2 regions of the Desulforhabdus amnigena genome follow, and region 1 is predicted to be linked to the other one. Evidence: riboswitches for the same ligand, from Rfam matches in the RefSeq annotation. Region 1 holds a riboswitch; the other holds the start of a gene.
What was found. A riboswitch is a leader RNA that binds a small molecule or an ion and turns the genes downstream of it on or off. The one in region 1 is predicted to bind fluoride.

Region 1 (9,091 bases):
GGAAGGCATGAAGGGATGATATAGAAAATGGACGAAACATCCAGAAAAGACCGGTGCAAGGCGGAAATGGAAGCCGCTCGCAGTTTCAGGAAGGAAGTGCCCGAGATTGTCAATCAGCTGGTTGAGACGTGCAACCGAACCGATTGCTTCAATCATGTGGGGCCTGAACCCATCCCCTCGCGAGAAACGGTAATCGACATCATTCACCGAATGAACAGGATTCTCTATCCCGGGTACTTCCTTCGGACCAGAGTGGACGAATTCAACTTGAGCTACTATTTTGGCCAGGAAGCCACAACACTTTACGAACACCTCTCAGAACAGATCACTCATGCTCTCAGACACGATTGCATTCGACATAACCTGGCCTGTGTGCAGTGCGAGGAGAGAGGACAGCAGACAGCCATCACGTTCATGCGTGAACTTCCCCGGCTGCGGGCGATTCTCGCTACAGACGTGCGGGCCGCTTATGAAGGAGACCCGGCTGCGGGGAGCTACGATGAAATCATATTCAGCTATCCGGGATTGTTTGCCATAACCGTTTCACGCATCGCACACCAGCTTTGGGAAGCGGGGGTTCCTTTGATTCCACGCATCATGACCGAATATGCTCACAGCATCACGGGGATCGATATTCACCCGGGGGCACACATCGGAGAAAGTTTCTTCATCGACCACGGAACCGGAGTCGTCATTGGGGAAACAACGGTCATTGGAGATCGAGTGAGGCTTTACCAGGGAGTCACCCTCGGAGCCCTCTCGCTCCCGAAAAATGCCGGCGAACAGCTCCGGCACAAAAAGCGCCATCCCACCATTGAAGACGACGTGATCATCTACGCCGGCGCCACCATATTGGGTGGTGATACGGTCATCGGCGCCCGCTCGCACATCGGAGGAAACGTCTGGATCACGGAATCCGTTCCACCGGATACCAAGGTCTTCATGAAAAAACCCGAGCTGATCTACAAGGAGAAATCGGACTGAACCGCCCCAAAACCGTAACGGGACGCCACAGGCGGACGGCTTGTTGCAACATCCGCTTGGATCTTGAAAGGGCAAGGAAACCATGCACGATCTATTTTCAAACATCATCGAAACAATAGGCTCTACGCCTCTGGTCCGGTTGAACCGCATCACTGAAGGCCTTCCGGCTACGATACTCGCCAAGCTGGAATTCAAAAATCCTCTGGGCAGCGTGAAAGACCGCATCGGAGCATCCATGATCGAGGCGGCGGAAGCCCAAGGCTTCATTGAGGCGAAAACCCTGATCGTGGAACCTACCAGTGGGAATACGGGGATTGCCCTCGCTTTTGTCTGTGCGGCCAAAGGATATCCGCTCGTTCTGACCATGCCCGAAACCATGAGCGTGGAAAGACGCAAACTCCTCAAGCACTTGGGGGCGGAACTCATTCTCACACCCGGCCAGGAGGGCATGAAAGGGGCAATCAACAAAGCCAAAGAAATCCTGGCGCAAAATCCTCACGCATACATGCCCAATCAGTTCGCCAACCCGGCCAACCCGGAAATCCATCGCCGAACGACGGCTGAAGAAATCTGGAGGGACACTCATGGAAAGGTGGACTTCCTGGTAGCAGGGGTCGGAACGGGGGGAACGATCACAGGAGCGGGGGAGGTGCTGAAGAAACGCAATCCCTCTCTTAAGGTCATCGCGGTGGAACCCAGGGATTCACCGGTTCTCTCAGGCGGGCAGCCCGGCCCTCACAAGATACAGGGAATCGGAGCCGGATTCGTTCCCGAGGTCCTGAACGTCAGGATCATCGACGAAATCATCCAGGTAACGAACGATCAGGCATTTGAAACGGCAAGAGATCTCGCCAGGAGGGAAGGGATTTTGTGTGGCATTTCTTCCGGCGCCGCAACTTTTGCAGCCCTGGAAATAGCTCGCCGCCCGGAAAACAAGGGAAAGCGTATAGTGACCGTTCTGCCCAGCACGGGTGAGCGTTATCTGAGCACAGAGCTTTTTATCGATTGAGGGATACCTTAATATGCTCTGTGCCCTCCGTGTCTCCGTGGTGAATAGAGGGATATTGGAATCCTCCAACTCCCTCAGATCTTTTATATGAAAAAGGTTCATAGCTCATGGCTCATGATAACATCGCTTTTCAAGAGCGTTTTCCGCTTTCCCTATTGCCTTGCATCTCTTTGCCTTTTTTCATTTTTCGTTGTGACCGTTCCGGTCATGGGAGTTAATAGTCAGCAACCTTTCTTCCAAAGAGTCATGAGCCACCAACCCATCCGAATCTGAGCGATTCTCGAAAACAAAAGAAGCGGCATCCTCACATCATGGCATCAAAACTTATCAAAGGCCATAGGAGCGGTATATTCAACCTTTATAAAGGCACGGGCGGGAGGCTGGTTTTTCTGAAGGATTTTTGCCGAAATCTGATGATATCCTTCCTGGTCCGTTCTGAACTCAAAATAAAGGGGATTCTGTCCCGAAGCGTTACCGGTTTTTTTGATGGTTCCCGGCCAGCTTGCTCTTGTCGCCATTCTCATCGGGTTTTTCGATCAACAGTCCGACTTTTCGCTCTCCTTCCGTGTAGACCCAAACCTTGACATCGGAGTGGGCTTCAATCCAGATGGATCCACCTGTGGAATAATCACCGAAACGAATCTTTCCACTTTTTTCATGACTACCTCCTTCCAATTGGAAGTGCTGAAGCGTTGACCTTCATTGAGCAATTTATCCCAAATCGCCTTTCCTGGCAGATTTACAACTTTTCCTTGACTCAAAACTTTATAAATATTTATAATTATTTAGTTTATACTATGAGTTGCATAATTGAAATTGTCATTTCATTTTTCATTACATCGCGTTTCCCTTTGGGCAGGCAGCAACCTGGCAAAGAGAGCAGGCTTTTACGGGACACGCAGGGAAATTGCAGAAGATGGCAATCGGTTCCTATTCATATGAAGAGTTTTTGCGTCTGGTGGAATCTTTCCATGGATACATGGCGCCTGGAGTCGCGATGGGGGGCTTCATGGTGGATCTTGCCGGAAAACACATTCCGGAAGGCGTTCTTTTTGATGCCATATCCGAAACGCCCAAAGACATCCCCGACGCCATTCAACTCCTGACACCATGCACGATGGGAAATGGCCGGCTCAAAGTGATCAATCTCGGCCGTTATGCACTGAGCCTGTTCGATATGCACGAGGGCAACGGGATTCGCGTGTTTCTGGACCTGCAGAAGCTCCATGCCTGGCCGGAAATAAAGACCTGGCTGTTCCAACTCAAAGCGAAAATCGACCAGGACAAACTCCTGGAAGAGATCCAGCGGGCGGGACCAGACATTCTGGGAATACAGCCGATACAGGTATGTGCGGAACACATCGGAAAACCTGAAAGAAGGCGGATAGCTACCTGCATCCTGTGCGGAGAGGCCTATCCGGCACAGGACGGTGGAATCTGCCGTGGCTGTCAGGGGGAAGGTCCTTATTTGAACACGGGAGATCAGGAAAAATTGCATGCCGGCCCGCCAGGGCTGAAGGCCCTGGCCGTGGAGGACGCCATGGGAAAAGAGCTTCTCCATGACTTGACACAGATCATTCCAGGGAAAAGCAAGAAACCGGCTTTCCTACACGGCCAGCAAATCAACATTGGAGATCTTTGCCGGTTACAGCAGATGGGACGTCGGCATGTCTATGTACTGGACGACAACTTGCCCGAATCCGATTGGGTGCACGAAAACGATGCGGCGCTGGCTTTCGCAAGAGCCATGGCAGGGGAGGGCGTTTCCTTTTCCGGCCCTCCCCGGGAAGGCAAAGTGTCATTCACTGCCGCCCGTTCCGGTCTGTTCGTGGCCGAAACGGAACGCATGGAACGGTTCAACCTGCTTTCCGGCGTCATGTGCGCGAGTCTAAAGAGCTATACAATGGTGGACGAACAATGCACCCTGGCCGGAACCCGGGCCATCCCCCTTTTCCTTCCTCGCGGAGACTTCCACCGCGCCCTCTCTATTCTTCAGAAAGGGCCTCTGTTTCGGGTGCTTCCCATGCGAAAAGCCAGGGTGGGCGTTCTGGTGACCGGAAATGAAATCTTTGAAGGGTTGGTGGAGGATAAGTTCATCCCCATCATCATGTCCAAAGTGGAATCCTTTGGCTGCACGGTGGTTCGATCCCTGATTGTTCCGGACGCCTGTGACGACATAAGCCGCGGGATAGAAAGTCTCCTCCAGGCCGGTGCGGATCTCCTGGTGACCACTGCGGGACTCTCCGTCGACCCCGACGATGTCACCCGCCGAGGTCTTGCAGATGCTGGGGCTACCGACATGCTTTACGGGGCACCGATACTTCCGGGCGCCATGACCCTTCTGGCGCGCATAGGAAAGGCGCAGGTGATAGGAGTCCCCGCATGCGCTCTCTATTTCAAGACCACAAGTTTCGATCTCCTTTTGCCACGATTGCTGGCTGGAATCACCATCGAGCGCAGCGACCTGGCCAAGCTGGGACACGGCGGTCTTTGCATGGAATGCAAAACCTGCACCTACCCCAAGTGTCCCTTCGGGCGCTAGGGTATTGAAGTGCTTATGTAATTATGTATAGAACCGTCATGACCAAAGCGAAGGGACTACATTTTATACGGAGGAGATCCAGAAAAAACAGCATTCAAAAAAAATCAAATTCCTTTTCAGATGCCGAATGGACAGAGGCCTGACCCGGTATCCATGTGAAGGTTCTCTTTTGATGTCCTTCCATCAAGCGTCCAAATTCAAAGGGAAAAATGGACTCAGCCCAGTGCAAGACCCGAGGCAATCCACTAAAATTCCTTATCAACTATGATTTCAAGCGATTGACCTCATTACCACTTGCTTATCAGGGTCTTTCCTGTTAATTTTTCTTTTAAATACGATATCCCACAGGTGATGAGGTCCGCCGGACAACCGCCCCGGCCGTTTTTGGGGCTGATGACTTCTACTTCCAGACAGGAGGTAGAAGTTTTTTATTTTGGGGGTGATCATTCCTTTCAGATCAGGTGAAGTGTATTCGGATTTCTCTTCCCCCTACCCGAAAAGGAGATGGACTCATGAACGATTATGATCGTCTGAAGCAGAACCTGCTTACAGCTCTGGAAATCCTGAAACCGCTGGTCCATGAGGAGCACCGGCAAGCTCTCGCCGAGGTCGGTGCAAAACTGAAAGAGGAAGTCTTCAATCTGGTCATCCTGGGCCAGTTCAAGCGAGGCAAATCCACCTTCATCAACGCCCTCCTGGGAGAAGATCTGCTCCCGACAGCCATCGTGCCCCTGACTTCGGTCGTGACGATCATCCAATACGGGCCAGAGGTACAAGTGCGCGTTCGATTTTTAAACGGAAGTGAAGAGGAGATACCCCTCTCCAAACTTCCGGACTACATCACCGAGCGGGGAAATCCCAAAAACCGGAAAAACGTGCATGAGGTCACCATTTTTCACCCTTCGCCCTATCTCCAAGGCGGAGTGCGCATCATCGACACCCCCGGCGTCGGCTCCGTCTATCGCCACAACACTGATGTAGCCTATCGTTATCTTCCTTATGTTGATGCGGGGATTTTCATCATCTCCGTCGACCCGCCCCTTTCGGAAAGTGAACACCTGTTTCTCAAGGATATCCGGGATTATGTAGATAAGATCTTTTTCGTCGTGAACAAGATCGATCAGGTGTGCGACGAGGATCGTAAGGAATCCATGGAGTTCACTCGAGAGATCCTATGCATGGACCTGAACCGCAAGGACGTGACGCTGTATCCCCTTTCCGCACGATGTGCCCTCGAGGCCAAGACCGGCAGCGATGCAGCCAAACTCGAACAAAGTCTGCTCCCAGGCTTCGAAGAACAACTGCGATCTTTCCTGTTGCACGAGAAGGGTCTGGTTCTGCTGCAGTCGACCACGCAAAATCTCCTTCGGCTCGTATCCGGCGAAACTGTTGCTCTGCAGCTGGAGCAGGAGGCCGTCAAGCTCCCGGTTCAGGAGCTGACCGGCAAGATTGCACGCTTTGAAGAAGAAATACGGGGTATCACCAGGGACAAAGAGCACCATAGCTATCTGCTGCGCGGGCACATGGGAAAGATCACGACAATACTGGACGATGAAATCCGATCATTCAAACAAGCAAATCTTCCCATCCTTCATGAAGCTCTTGAGCAGGAATACGCCCGCAAACTGCAGCAAGGGGGACGCCTGCGCGAGGAACTGGAGCAGTTCGTCTTCGACAAAATTCGAGAGGCTTTCGAACCGTGGCGGCTTCACATCACGGAGTTGATCGCTTCCACTTTGGCTGATGCGCATCAGGATCTCGCTACCAGGACCAATGAGGTGATCGAGCGCATAATGGAACTCACGAGCAGCATTTTTCAATTGCCCCTCAAGCCCTTCACCGCAGTAGAACCCCTCAGCAGCAAGAGCCGTTTCTACTTTCTCCTGAAGGACGACCCTGTGGGGCTGGAACTCATCCAGCTCGCGGTCACGAGTTCTCTTCCCCAATTCATCGTCAAAAAAATGATCCTCAACAACATGAAGACGGCGATTACACAACTCGTCGATCGCCACTGCGGCCGCGTACGTTACGATCTCCTCCAGCGACTGCAAAAGACAGCCGCCGATTTCCAGAAAGCCCTCACCGAGCGCATCGATCAGACCCTGGACGGCATTCGTGGAGCACTCGCGAAGGCGCTCGCCATGAAGCAGCGGAGTGAATCCGATGTGCAGCAAAACCTCGGTGCACTGGACCTGAAACTGCAGTCCATTTCCGACATTCAGTCTCAACTTCTCCAATGGAGCCAGGATCTGTCTCTTTTGGATGCAGCAAGGTAGAAATGAAACAGGAACTCATCAAGATTCTTTTGATCATGCTTGGCGGCAGCCTCGGAGCCACTTGCCGTTATGGGACCTCTTTGCTCGCGGCACGGCTTTTCGGCACCCGGTTCGCCTGGGGCACGCTTATCGTGAACCTGGTCGGGTGCTTTCTCATCGGCTTTGCCTTCAGTCTGGCGGATCGGACTCGCTGGATGGGGACGCTCCCTCGCCTGTTTTTTGTGACGGGTTTTCTGGGAGCCCTCACCACTTTTTCAACCTTTGCCCTGGAGAGCACGAACTTCTTGCGCGCGGCATCTCACTGGTTGACATTGGCAAATTTTCTCGCCAACAATCTGGTGGGAATGGTCCTGGTTTTGCTGGGAATGTGGATTGGGCGCTTGATCTAAGAGGAACTACGACATGCTGGAATACAAGGCCATCGAAATTTTCACAAGTGAGGAAGTCCGCTGGCAGGGCAAACCGTTGAGCGAGGCTATCATTCAGTTCGTTTCGGGTTTGAAGATCGCGGCGCGCTGCATGGTGACCCGCGGAACGGACGGTTGCTACGAAAGTGGTGAAATCGCCACCAGGAAACTGGAGGTGCTCTCATACAATATGCCGGTTCGAATCCATGTCATCCTGCCCGCCGGCGAACTGGAGCGCGTCCTCCCGGATATCGATAAGATGGTCACGGATGGCATTGTGGTAGTGCACCACCTGGATGTGGTCAGTCACAAAATCCGCACTCGCCTCATTCCCCAACAGGTCAAGGTACGGGACGTGATGACGGCCAACCCCAGGACCGTCACGCCATCGACACCTTTGGATGAAGTGGTCCGGCTGCTACTCTCGTCCATCTTCACCGGGCTTCCGGTCGTGGACCAGGCCAACCGCCCTGTTGGGGTCATTTCGCAAGGGAATCTCATCTATCGTGCCGGTATGCCCTTGAGGCTCTGCTTGCTCGCAGAATCCGACCAGAACCGGCTGGAGGAGTTTCTCAGCTCCATCTCTTCCAAGACCGCCGCGGAAATCATGACCAGTCCCGCCGTATGCATCGAAGAAGACCGCCAACTGACGGAAGCCGTCAATCTGATGCTTCAAAAAGGGTTGAAACGCCTCCCTGTGGTTGATGCCGGCGGGAAATTGGTGGGGATACTCTCACGCATGGACCTTTTCCGGACCATCATGAAGGAATCGCCCGACTGGCAAACGTTCAGAAACCTGAACATCCAGATCGAAAATCTGCATTCCGTCTCCGACATCATGCGCAGAGACATTCATACGGTCACCCCCGACACGGCTATCGATGAGGTCATCCGGATCATCGATTCCAACGATATCCAGAGGGTGGCCGTAGTGGACGAGAAAGGACGCTACCTGGGCCTTATTTCCGACGAGGACCTGCTTATGGCATTCAGTGATCAGCGTGCGGGCCTGTGGGATTACGTCGTGAGCAAGATGTCTTTCACCGAGGCGGGTCGAAAGCACAAGGAGTTTCTGGACCACATGAGAGCCAAGACCGCCTCGGAGGTGATGAGCACCCGCCACATCACGGTTCGCGAGGATGCGCCCATTGAAGAAGCCATCCGTATTATGACTGAAAACAACCTCAAGCGTTTACCCGTGCTGGATTCTCAGGGTTTCTACAAAGGGATGGTAAGCCGTGAATCATTGCTGCGAACCGGCTTCACCCAGTGCAAGATTTGAAAGGGTCTTCCAAGTTCTTTCAGGAAGGCAGGAACCAACGATTCAAGAGTTTATACTGCAAACGGCTATAAATTGGACTTTCCGTCGTTTCGACCGAAGGGAGAAATCTTTAAGGTCCCTCACATTCGCTCGGGATGACAAAAGCCAAATTCAAACCGTTTGCAGTATACATACGTTCTCTTGATGGATTCGTAAAAAGTCGTTACCCCGTTGAAAACCGGGGACAATAGTTTTGTAAGCCACCCAAAACACTGAGTTCCGACTTCCACCGGAATGATGAAATAACGCCTTGCGGGACTTTCTACAAAACCATCATTCTTTGTATGCGAGATCATCCGCCATGGAATTTGAAGAGTTGGCTGGCACCCGCTTTTTGAGAAAAATCTCCAAATCCGGGTAGAAAACCTCGACGACCAGCATAGGGATTGGTTCAACCCTTGCGGATCAATCACCGCATCAACCGACGACCTCCCAGTTCGTCTCGAACGTGGTATCATGAAGAGTATAGACATATCCGAGCATTTTTCCCGCTCCCGGCAGAACACCTTCCTTGATCCTCCAGTAGGACAGATAAATCGCCGGCAGCATGCG
Region 2 (9,091 bases), 630 kb from region 1:
GGAGGGGGAAACCTGACTCCCCCCGAGGAGGAAAGAGTTTTCTTTCCATTGATAATGATAACTCATGAGTCAAGAGGTTTATAGGGGAAAAGGTTCATAGCTCATGGCAACAGCGGTCGTCAGGGTGACAGAGACAATGATTCTTGCCGATCAAGCGAATAGATTCATTTGACCTGAAGCGCTTTTGGGAGTAATCCGTGTTATCTGCTGACGTACGGCTCCTCTCGTAGGGGAGTGATGGGTTGAGACTGTTCTCCTGCGAAAATAACAATCCAGGAAGATCTGCTGAAGGGGGGTATCTAGGATGAAGTCCTGTAGGATTCTGGTGGTTCTGGTTTTGGTCTTCTCTCTTTTTGGTTGTGCCGGAATGTCACGGACTGAACAACGCATATTGAGCGGCAGCGCCATTGGGACGGCGGCCGGCGTTGGGGCTGCGGCCATTGTGGGCGGTTCTCTCGCTGTGGGCGCCGTAGCCGGGGCTGCTGCCGGGGCTGTTGGTGGAGTAGTGGTCGATCAGCTCCAAAAGTAAGGTGATTCGCATCGGAGTCGTTGAATCCGGATGGCCTTCATTCATTGCGTGGCCATTTATATGGTGTGAAGGGTAGGCTGGATTCGGTGGTTGGGCCCGACTCATTGTTGACCGGAGATTGCCGAGCGAAACCCAAGATGAAAGCTTTCTTCTCGTTGGGTTTCGCTCGGAAGATGCGACTTGCAATTCCTGCCGTCCGTTTCAACCGGACTACGCTTGTCTCGCGCAATCCCGTACGGCGGAAGAGATATCCTCCATTGCGCGATCGATTTCTTCTGCCGTAGTGAAACGCCCCACCGAAAACCGGATGGTCCCCATTGCATATTCCAGAGGGATGCCCATCGCTTTGAGTACGCTCGATACCTGCACTCCTTCACTATGGCATGCTGCACCGGCGGAAGCGGCAACGTTCCGCATCCCGGCAAGAATAACGTTGGCTCCAACTCCCTTGAAGCTGACACTGGAAGTGTTGGGCAGTCTCATTTCCGGATGGCCGTTGATTCTGATGTCGGCAAATTCGCCCTTCAAACGGGTTTCCAGCAGATCTCGCATTTTTTGCAAGTGTTCCCGATAGCTTTGAGAATTCTCGCCGACCATCTGAAAGGCTTCTCCCAATCCCACAATTTCTATGACATTTTCCGTACCTGCCCGCATGTTCCTTTCGTGATTTGCACCATGAATCAGTTTTTCAAGTCGAACGCCCGATCGAATGAACAATCCTCCAATTCCTTTGGGAGCATAGAGCTTATGTCCTGCCACTGAAAGGAGATCCACTCCCAGGTCATCCACATGAACCGGGATTTTGCCTATGGACTGAGCGGCATCCGTGTGGACCAGGATTCCGTGCCGATGGGCAATGAGGCTGATTTCCCTGATGGGTTCAATGGTGCCCACTTCGTTGTTGGCATGCATGACGGTGATCAGAATGGTTTTGGGTGTGATGGCTTCTTCGAGTTCTTGCAGGTTTACCCGGCCGTAGGAGTCGACGGGCAGATAAGTCACCTCGTAACCCAATCCTTCCAGGTAGCGGCAAACTTCTGTTACAGCAGGATGTTCCACGGATGACGTTATGATGTGATTGCCTTTGCCCAGATAGGCGCGCGCAACGCCCTTTATGGCGTAATTGTTGGATTCCGATCCGCCGCTGGTGAAAATGAATTCATCCGGGGTGCAGTGGAGCACTTCTGCAATCTGTTTTCGTGCTCTCTCGACAGCGGATTTGGCTTTGGTTCCAAAGACGTGGCTGCTGGATGGGTTCCCGAAGTGCTCATGGATAAAAGGCAGCATGGCTCCGGCGACTTGCGGATCAATGGGAGTGGTTGCGTTATAATCCAAATAAATGGGTTTCAATTTTGACTCCTTTTTTAAGCATTCCCCGTTTGACTCGGTTTTTCTTTCGATCAGCTTCCTGACGAAGGGGATGTCTGCGGGGGCAAAATCATAATCCTTCATATCCTCCACGGAAACCCATTCGATAGCTTCATGAACGGTTGGGACCATTTCACCGCTTTCCCAAAAAGTCTCATAGGCAAGCAACCTTATGGAATCTTGAGAGTAATGGTAAATACTTTCCCAGAGAAAAGCACCGATACGGACTTCAATTTGAAGTTCTTCCTTGATTTCCCGCTTCAGACATTCTTCAGGGGTTTCCCCCACCTCGACCTTTCCCCCCGGAAATTCCCACTTGAATTCCTGGTGGGTTCCGGCCCTGCGTCGGGCAATGAGAATACGGCCTTCTCGAATCAAAATAGCGGCTGTTACAGTTTTCAATAGATTTCCTTTCAAAAAACGATCAAAACATGAGGCTTTCAGTATAAACATTTTCATCCATCTTCTCCATTACCCTCCATGAACGGAGCGGTCGCAACGAAAAATGAAAAAACGCAAAGGAATGCAATGCAATAGGGAAAGTGGGAAACGCTTTTGAAAAGCGATGTTATTACTATGAGCCATGAGCTATGAACCATGAGCCTTTTTTCATATAAAGAAAAGGGGCGTCATAGCCGACAGGATGGGATATTTTCTTTTGTGAGGGCATGAAAAACGAGCAGCATGATAGAAATCGCACCGTGAAGGGAGAAGAAGCCTGCATGGATTTCAAACTGCTTTACTGGCACTGGCTTGTCTTTGGAATGGTCCTTGTGATCGCCGAATTGTTCATCCCGAGCTTTACCATTTTTTGGTTTGGACTGGGAGCTATTCTTCTCAGCGGGGTGCTCTGGTTGATCCCGGATCTTGCTCTGAGCTGGCAGCTGTTCATCTGGGCTGTCGCTTCCAGCCTGTTCACGTTCCTTTGGTTCAAATTCTTCAGACCTCTGATGGCCGACCGCACCAAGGCAGGTATTTCCAGGGAAGCCGTTCTGGGGGAAGTCGGACAGGTCATCAAGGTCCCAGAAGAAGGAAAGCGGGGCATCGTTCGTTTCACCACGCCCATTTTGGGAGACGATGAATGGCCTTTTATCTGTGAAAGCAAAGTGAGTCTGGGGGAGCGGGTTGTTGTCAGGGATTTTTCCGGCAACACACTCATTGTCGAGAGGAAGGAATCCGCGTAATCATCTGAAGCATCTAAAAAATCTGGAGAGGAGGAGAAGGCTATGGCGGGATTGGTTGTTGCAGGGGTTTTCTTTATTCTGGTTTTGGTGACCATCGCTCTGGGGGTGAGAATCGTGCCTCAGGGCAGCAAGCAGGTTGTGCAACGGCTGGGGAAGTATCACAAGACCCTCGGACCGGGCCTCAATGTCGTTGTGCCCTACATCGATACGGTCGCCTATAAGGTGACCACAAAAGACATCGTCCTGGATATCCCCTCGCAGGAGGTCATCACCAAGGACAATGCCGTCATCATAGTCAACGCGGTGGCCTACATCAATATCGTTTCCCCGGAAAAAGCCGTGTATGGGGTCGAGGACTACCGGTTTGCCATTCAAAACCTGGTGCAGACCTCTTTGCGTTCCATTGTGGGCGAAATGGACCTGGATGACGCTCTTTCTTCGAGGGACATGATCAAGGCACGGCTGAAGACGGCCATCTCCGACGATATCGCCGATTGGGGAATCACTCTCAAAACGGTGGAAATCCAGGACATCAATCCTTCTGAAACCATGCAGAGGGCCATGGAAGAGCAGGCGGCCGCCGAAAGGCAGCGAAGGGCGACCGTGACGCGGGCGGACGGTGAAAAAGCTGCTGCCATCCTCGAAGCGGAAGGCCGCCTCGAAGCCTCCAAGCGCGATGCCCAGGCAAAGGTCGTTCTGGCTGAAGCAAGCCAGATCGCCATCAGGAAAATCACGGAAGCCGTCCAGGAAAATGACCTGCCCGTCATGTTCCTCCTGGGTGAAAGGTATATCGAGGCGGTCAAAAACCTTTCCACATCGCAGAACTCGAAGATCGTTCTCCTCCCTGCCGACATTCCTGCCGCGGTGAAAGGGATCATGAGCGCTTTGAATAAATAGAATTTATAACTGTATCGCTCAATGTCTGAGGTTGCCGGGCGAAAGCCTTTAACCCGTCAAAGTGATTCCCTAAAAGAATTGGCGGATTTTCATATCTTGTTATTCACCACGGAGACACGGAGGGCACGGAGAACATTTTGGAATTCCTAAGGGATTCTTCCGTGATCTCTGTGCCTCCGTAGTGAATGGAGATTGCAAGAGCGACTCACTCCCTAAAATGAATACTACCTGTTGCGAAAAAGTGCGGGGATTTCTGGAAAAGAGGCTTGATCCGGCATTCCCCTTATGTTAATAATCTTGGTGCCTTAATGTTTTAAGGCATTGCAGACAGTGGTGATGGAGTCCACCCCGCTAATCGCCGATCCTGGCTGATGACTCCTACCAAGCCAACCAATTTTTGGACGCCTGGTGGGAGTTTTTCACTATCAAACGAAAGCTCCTACTTGGCTAAGGCCTGGAGGAGCTTTTTTTTATGAGCATCACTTTTTCGGATATCCTTACTTCAAGAGTAACACCGGAAGAATTGAACCCTTGCAGGAAAGGATTGCCACGATGACTGAAACATGGCTGTTGGCAACACTTTGGCTGGGATTGGCCCTCATTGCGACACTGCTTTCCATCTGGTTCGGGATCGCAACCGCCCTTTCCGAAATTGTAGTGGGAACAGTCGCCCAATTGGTGATCGGAGCGCTCCTTGGCGGTGCTGTTCTGGGAGCCAATGATCCGTGGATCAAATTCCTTTCCGGAACCGGTGCGATCATTCTGACTTTCCTGGCCGGAGCCGAACTCGATCCGAGCGTCTTCAGGGAAAAATGGAAAGAGGCTGTAGGGATCGGCCTTGCAAGCTTTGTTGTTCCCTTCCTCGGGTGCGCCGCTGTTGCCCATTATCTTTTGCATTGGACTCCCCAGGCGAGCTGGCTTACCGGTGTGGCCCTTTCCACTACGTCGGTTGCCGTAGTCTACGCCGTCATGCTGGAATTTGGTTTAAACACCAGTATCTATGGGAAAACCGTGCTTGCCGCCTGCTTCATAACAGATCTTGGAACGGTGCTTGCCCTAGGGCTCATCTTTGCGCCCTTTACCATGAAAACGGTTATCTTCGCTGGGGTGGGCGTAGTCGTGTTCACTTTGCTTCCTTATCTCACTCCCCGCTTTTTCAAACGCTATGGCGGAAGGCCTTCCGAGCTCGAAGCAAAGTACCTTCTTCTCTGCCTCTTTGGGATGGGGTTTCTCGCATCGTGGGCGGACAGCGAGGCGGTTCTTCCCGCTTATTTGATCGGAATGGTCCTTGCCGGTACCGTGGGCAAAGACCATATGCTCATACGGAGACTCAGGACCCTCACCTTCGGACTGCTCACCCCCTTCTACTTTATTCGAGCGGGCTCCTTCGTCTCGGTTCCTGCTCTCATCGCTGCCCCTGCCATTTTCCTGATCCTCCTCGTCACAAAGATTGTAACCAAGCTCGTTGCCGTCTATCCGGTGACCAAGGCTTTCAACGGTGCAGGTAAAGAGGGGATGTACACGACGCTCCTCATGTCCACCGGTCTTACCTTTGGGAGCATCTCAGCCCTTTTCGGACTTTCTCATGGGATCATCGATACCTCACAATATTCCTATCTCGTTGCCACTGTGGTGGGAAGCGCCGTGGTTCCTACTTTGATTGCCAATGCCTTCTTCCTGCCCCTACATCTTCTCGAGGCATCGTCGGCATCTGTGAAGAAGACTTCCAGAAGGGCGGAAGGAGGCAAGAAGATTCTGCCCGTGCTAAAAAGAAAGCCCACCAAAACCAATAATGAAAAAGGAAATTGAACCGTAGAGAAAGGAGATGAATCCTATGTTCAGTAAATTGATTGTCGCCTATGACGGTTCCAAACAATCGGAAAAGGCCTATAAGCTTGCTCTCGATATAGCATCCAAATTTTCTGCCAAAATGATGGTGCTCTCCGTGGCCCATCCGCCCGAACCCCCCATTACTGTGGAGTTCGAAGCGGTGCTCGAGAGTGCTACCGAGTACTTCGAGGGACATTTCAAGTGTCTCAAGGAGTTGGCGGAGTCCGCAGGCGTTGATGCAACCTTTCTGGTAAAGGTGGGGCATCCGGCCGAACAGATCGTGCATCTGGCCAACGAGGAAAATGCGGATGCCATCGTGATGGGCCATCGCGGAGAAAGCCTTTTGCAAAGGTGGTTGCTCGGATCTGTGGCGAAACGGGTTATAAGTTATGCCCACTGCACGGTGATTGTGGTGCGATGACCCGGCACGAGAGGAATATGCGGCTTTCCTTCTTCATGCCCTCTTCCGGAGGGCCGCGCATTGCATCCTCACCTCCAGAAACTGCTTAAAAGCAAGATCATCATCTATCGGCCCGAGTACCTAGCCTCGCTCATCAAAGAGCGGTTCCAATTCTTAGGGAGTGATCCAGTGGGGCGGAAATTACGAAAGCGTAAATCCTCACCGAGTCCAAAGGTGAGGCACGTTCAAAACAGAGAGTATGTGCAGAAGTGGAATTTTTGGCGCAAATTGGGGTTCATTCGGACTGATGGATGGATGATGAAGATTTTTTTTGTCATGGTCGGCGGAAGCCTTGGAGCACTTTCCCGTTACGGTGTATCGCTGCTGGCTGCAAAGCTCTTTGGAAGCCGGTTTCCGTTTGGAACACTCATTGTAAACCTTTCGGGCTGTTTTCTCATCGGCCTCTCTTTTACCCTGGCCGATCGGGGGGTAAGCATCATGAATCCTTCGCTGCGGCTCTTTTTCATGACCGGGTTCCTCGGGGCTCTTACGACCTTTTCAACCTTTGCTTTGGAGACGGTCAACTCCATGCGTGCGGAAACATACCTCGTTACAGCGGCTAATTTTCTTTCCAACAACCTTATTGGCACAGCCCTTGTTTTTCTTGGCATGTGGGTTGGTCGACTGAGATAGGGAGAAGCTGACCATGCTGCAGTACAAAGTCATCGAGATATTCACCAATGAGGAGGCCAGGTGGCAGGGACAGCCACTCTACAGCGCCGTCGTTCAGCATGTGAGCGATCTCAAAATCGCAGCGCGATGCATGGTTACGAGAGGAATAGAGGGTTCCTACGAGAGTGGGGAGATTGCCACCGGAAGGCTGGAGGTTCTTTCTTACAACATGCCTGTGCGTATAACCATCGTCTTGCCTGTTTTCGAATTCGAGCGCGTTCTTTCCACAGTGGAACGAATGGTCACGGACGGCATCATAGCAGCCAGGGATGTAGATGTCATATCCCATAAGACCCGTGGCCGATTCATACCAAGACACGTTAAAGTCCGGGACATAATGACTCCTAATCCAAAGAAAGTCGCCACAGAAACGCCCTTGAGCGAAGTGACCAGGCTGCTGCTCTCTTCCGTCTTCACTGGTCTTCCCGTGGTTGATGGGGAAAACCGCCCGGTTGGAGTCATTGCACAGGGAGACTTGATCTACAAAGCCGGTCTGCCCATGCGGCTGGGGCTCTTGTCCGAATCGGATCGTGAAAAGCGTGAGGCCATCCTCGAATCTCTTGCTCCGAAGCAGGCCCAAGAAGTCATGACGCAGCCGGCCGTTACCGTAGGAGAGGACAGACTGGTGACGGAGGCCGTAGGCCTCATGCTGGAGAAGAAGGTAAAACGCCTTCCCGTCGTGGACGAAGCAGGAAAGCTCATTGGCATACTGTCCCGCGTGGATGTCTTTCGCACCGTTATGAAAGAATGTCCGAACTGGCCCGCCCTGCAGGATAAAAACATTCTTGTCCGCGGACTGCGATTTGTTTCCGATATCATGCGCCGGGACACCTCTATGGTGCTTCCGGATACCCCCGTCGAGGAGGTGATACGCATCATAGCTTGTAACGACATTCAGCGGGTTTGTGTCGTGGACAAGGAAGGACATTTTCTCGGGCTCATTTCAGACCGGGATCTGCTCGCTTCTTTTTCGGACTACCATCCCGGAATTTGGGATTATTTCGTCAGCAAGATCCCCTTTACCGAGCGGGGCCAACGGTACAAGGAGTTGAGCGAGTATCTGCGTGCGAGGACGGCCGCCGATGTGATGAATACCAACATCGTGACGGTTCGCGAGGACACCCCCATCGAGGAGGCTATCAAACTCATGCTCGAGGGAGCCATTAAACGCCTACCGGTGCTCGACCTGGAGGGTAAATTCAAGGGGATGATCAACCGCGATTCGCTTCTGCGTACGGGATTTGCCTCCTCATAGAAGAAACGAAAATCCCCCTGCCAGGAAAAAACCTGGAAGGGGGATTTGGGTGGTCCGTACCTCTTCCATCCCTGCTGCATAATCGGAGAGGTCTTGTTTCATGGCGATGAAAGAGGCTCTCGATCGGTCCAACATGTCATGAACACATCCGGGAATATTCATCCCCGACCATGAGAATTGTAGGTCGGGGTTTCCAAACTCGACATTCGACGTCGGGAAAGGAAGCCCGACCTACAGATGGCGCATTTTCAGGCAAAAATCCCGCCTGCCGGCTTTTTGCAGCATTTGGCATGAAGTCATCTCACCTGTCTGTCTTTGGATTGGCGTCTGCCGTTTTTATCGCCAGGCAGTCGTACAAAATACGGTCTCCCTGATAGGTTACTTCCCCTCGTTTCAAGACCCGCCATCCGTCGTTTTGAAATACCCCCTCGGTCGCAAGCTTCTCAACCAGCCCGCGGGCAGAATCGAGGAATTCGACGAGATGGCGGTTTTGAGCGAGCACGATGTGTTTGAGACCGGGACCAGTGACAATGGTCACCGGCTCCACGATAAGATTTGCCAGGTCGTAGGCCGGAATGGGAGCGACGCTTGGCCTGACCTGGAGTTGAATCATTCGTGCCCGCGCATCGGGGCCAACGCACTCCCTGGTGGAGCTGATCAGGTCAAGCAGATAATCTCGGATCTCGTTCAGTTCTCCGGCTGCGCTCAGTTTCTCCATGTCTGCGTAGGATTTCAAAGCCTTGGCCAGCATGGAGGCCTCTCGCAGGAACTGGTTTCGCTGGTTTTCCGGCACGAGATACATGACGATAATCGATACGGGAATTCCATCCGGAGCGCCGTAATCGATGCCCTGGGGGCTCCACCCCACAACGCACATGAGGTCCTCTTCGAAGGGC

Region 2: it holds a riboswitch for fluoride, as region 1 does, so the genes downstream of both, QMG16_RS17745 (cation:proton antiporter) here and QMG16_RS14885 (dynamin family protein) in region 1, are expected to answer to the same signal.

What each region holds. Positions count from the first base shown of each region.
Region 1 is NZ_BSDR01000001.1:3,501,410-3,510,500, reverse strand. Features, by position in the region: gene epsC (serine O-acetyltransferase EpsC) at 28-984, shown strand; gene cysK (cysteine synthase A) at 1,067-1,993, shown strand; gene QMG16_RS14895 (hypothetical protein) at 2,465-2,668, opposite strand; gene QMG16_RS14890 (FmdE family protein) at 2,910-4,535, shown strand; fluoride riboswitch at 4,874-4,945, shown strand; gene QMG16_RS14885 (dynamin family protein) at 5,048-6,811, shown strand; gene crcB (fluoride efflux transporter CrcB) at 6,814-7,200, shown strand; gene QMG16_RS14875 (DUF190 domain-containing protein) at 7,214-8,500, shown strand; gene QMG16_RS14870 (hypothetical protein) at 8,957-9,091, opposite strand, start outside.
Region 2 is NZ_BSDR01000001.1:4,135,645-4,144,735, forward strand. Features, by position in the region: gene QMG16_RS17725 (YMGG-like glycine zipper-containing protein) at 305-529, shown strand; gene QMG16_RS17730 (IscS subfamily cysteine desulfurase) at 740-2,299, opposite strand; gene QMG16_RS17735 (NfeD family protein) at 2,620-3,081, shown strand; gene QMG16_RS17740 (SPFH domain-containing protein) at 3,124-3,978, shown strand; fluoride riboswitch at 4,302-4,366, shown strand; gene QMG16_RS17745 (cation:proton antiporter) at 4,531-5,787, shown strand; gene QMG16_RS17750 (universal stress protein) at 5,813-6,229, shown strand; gene crcB (fluoride efflux transporter CrcB) at 6,524-6,901, shown strand; gene QMG16_RS17760 (DUF190 domain-containing protein) at 6,915-8,195, shown strand; gene QMG16_RS17765 (PTS sugar transporter subunit IIA) at 8,497-9,091, opposite strand, start outside.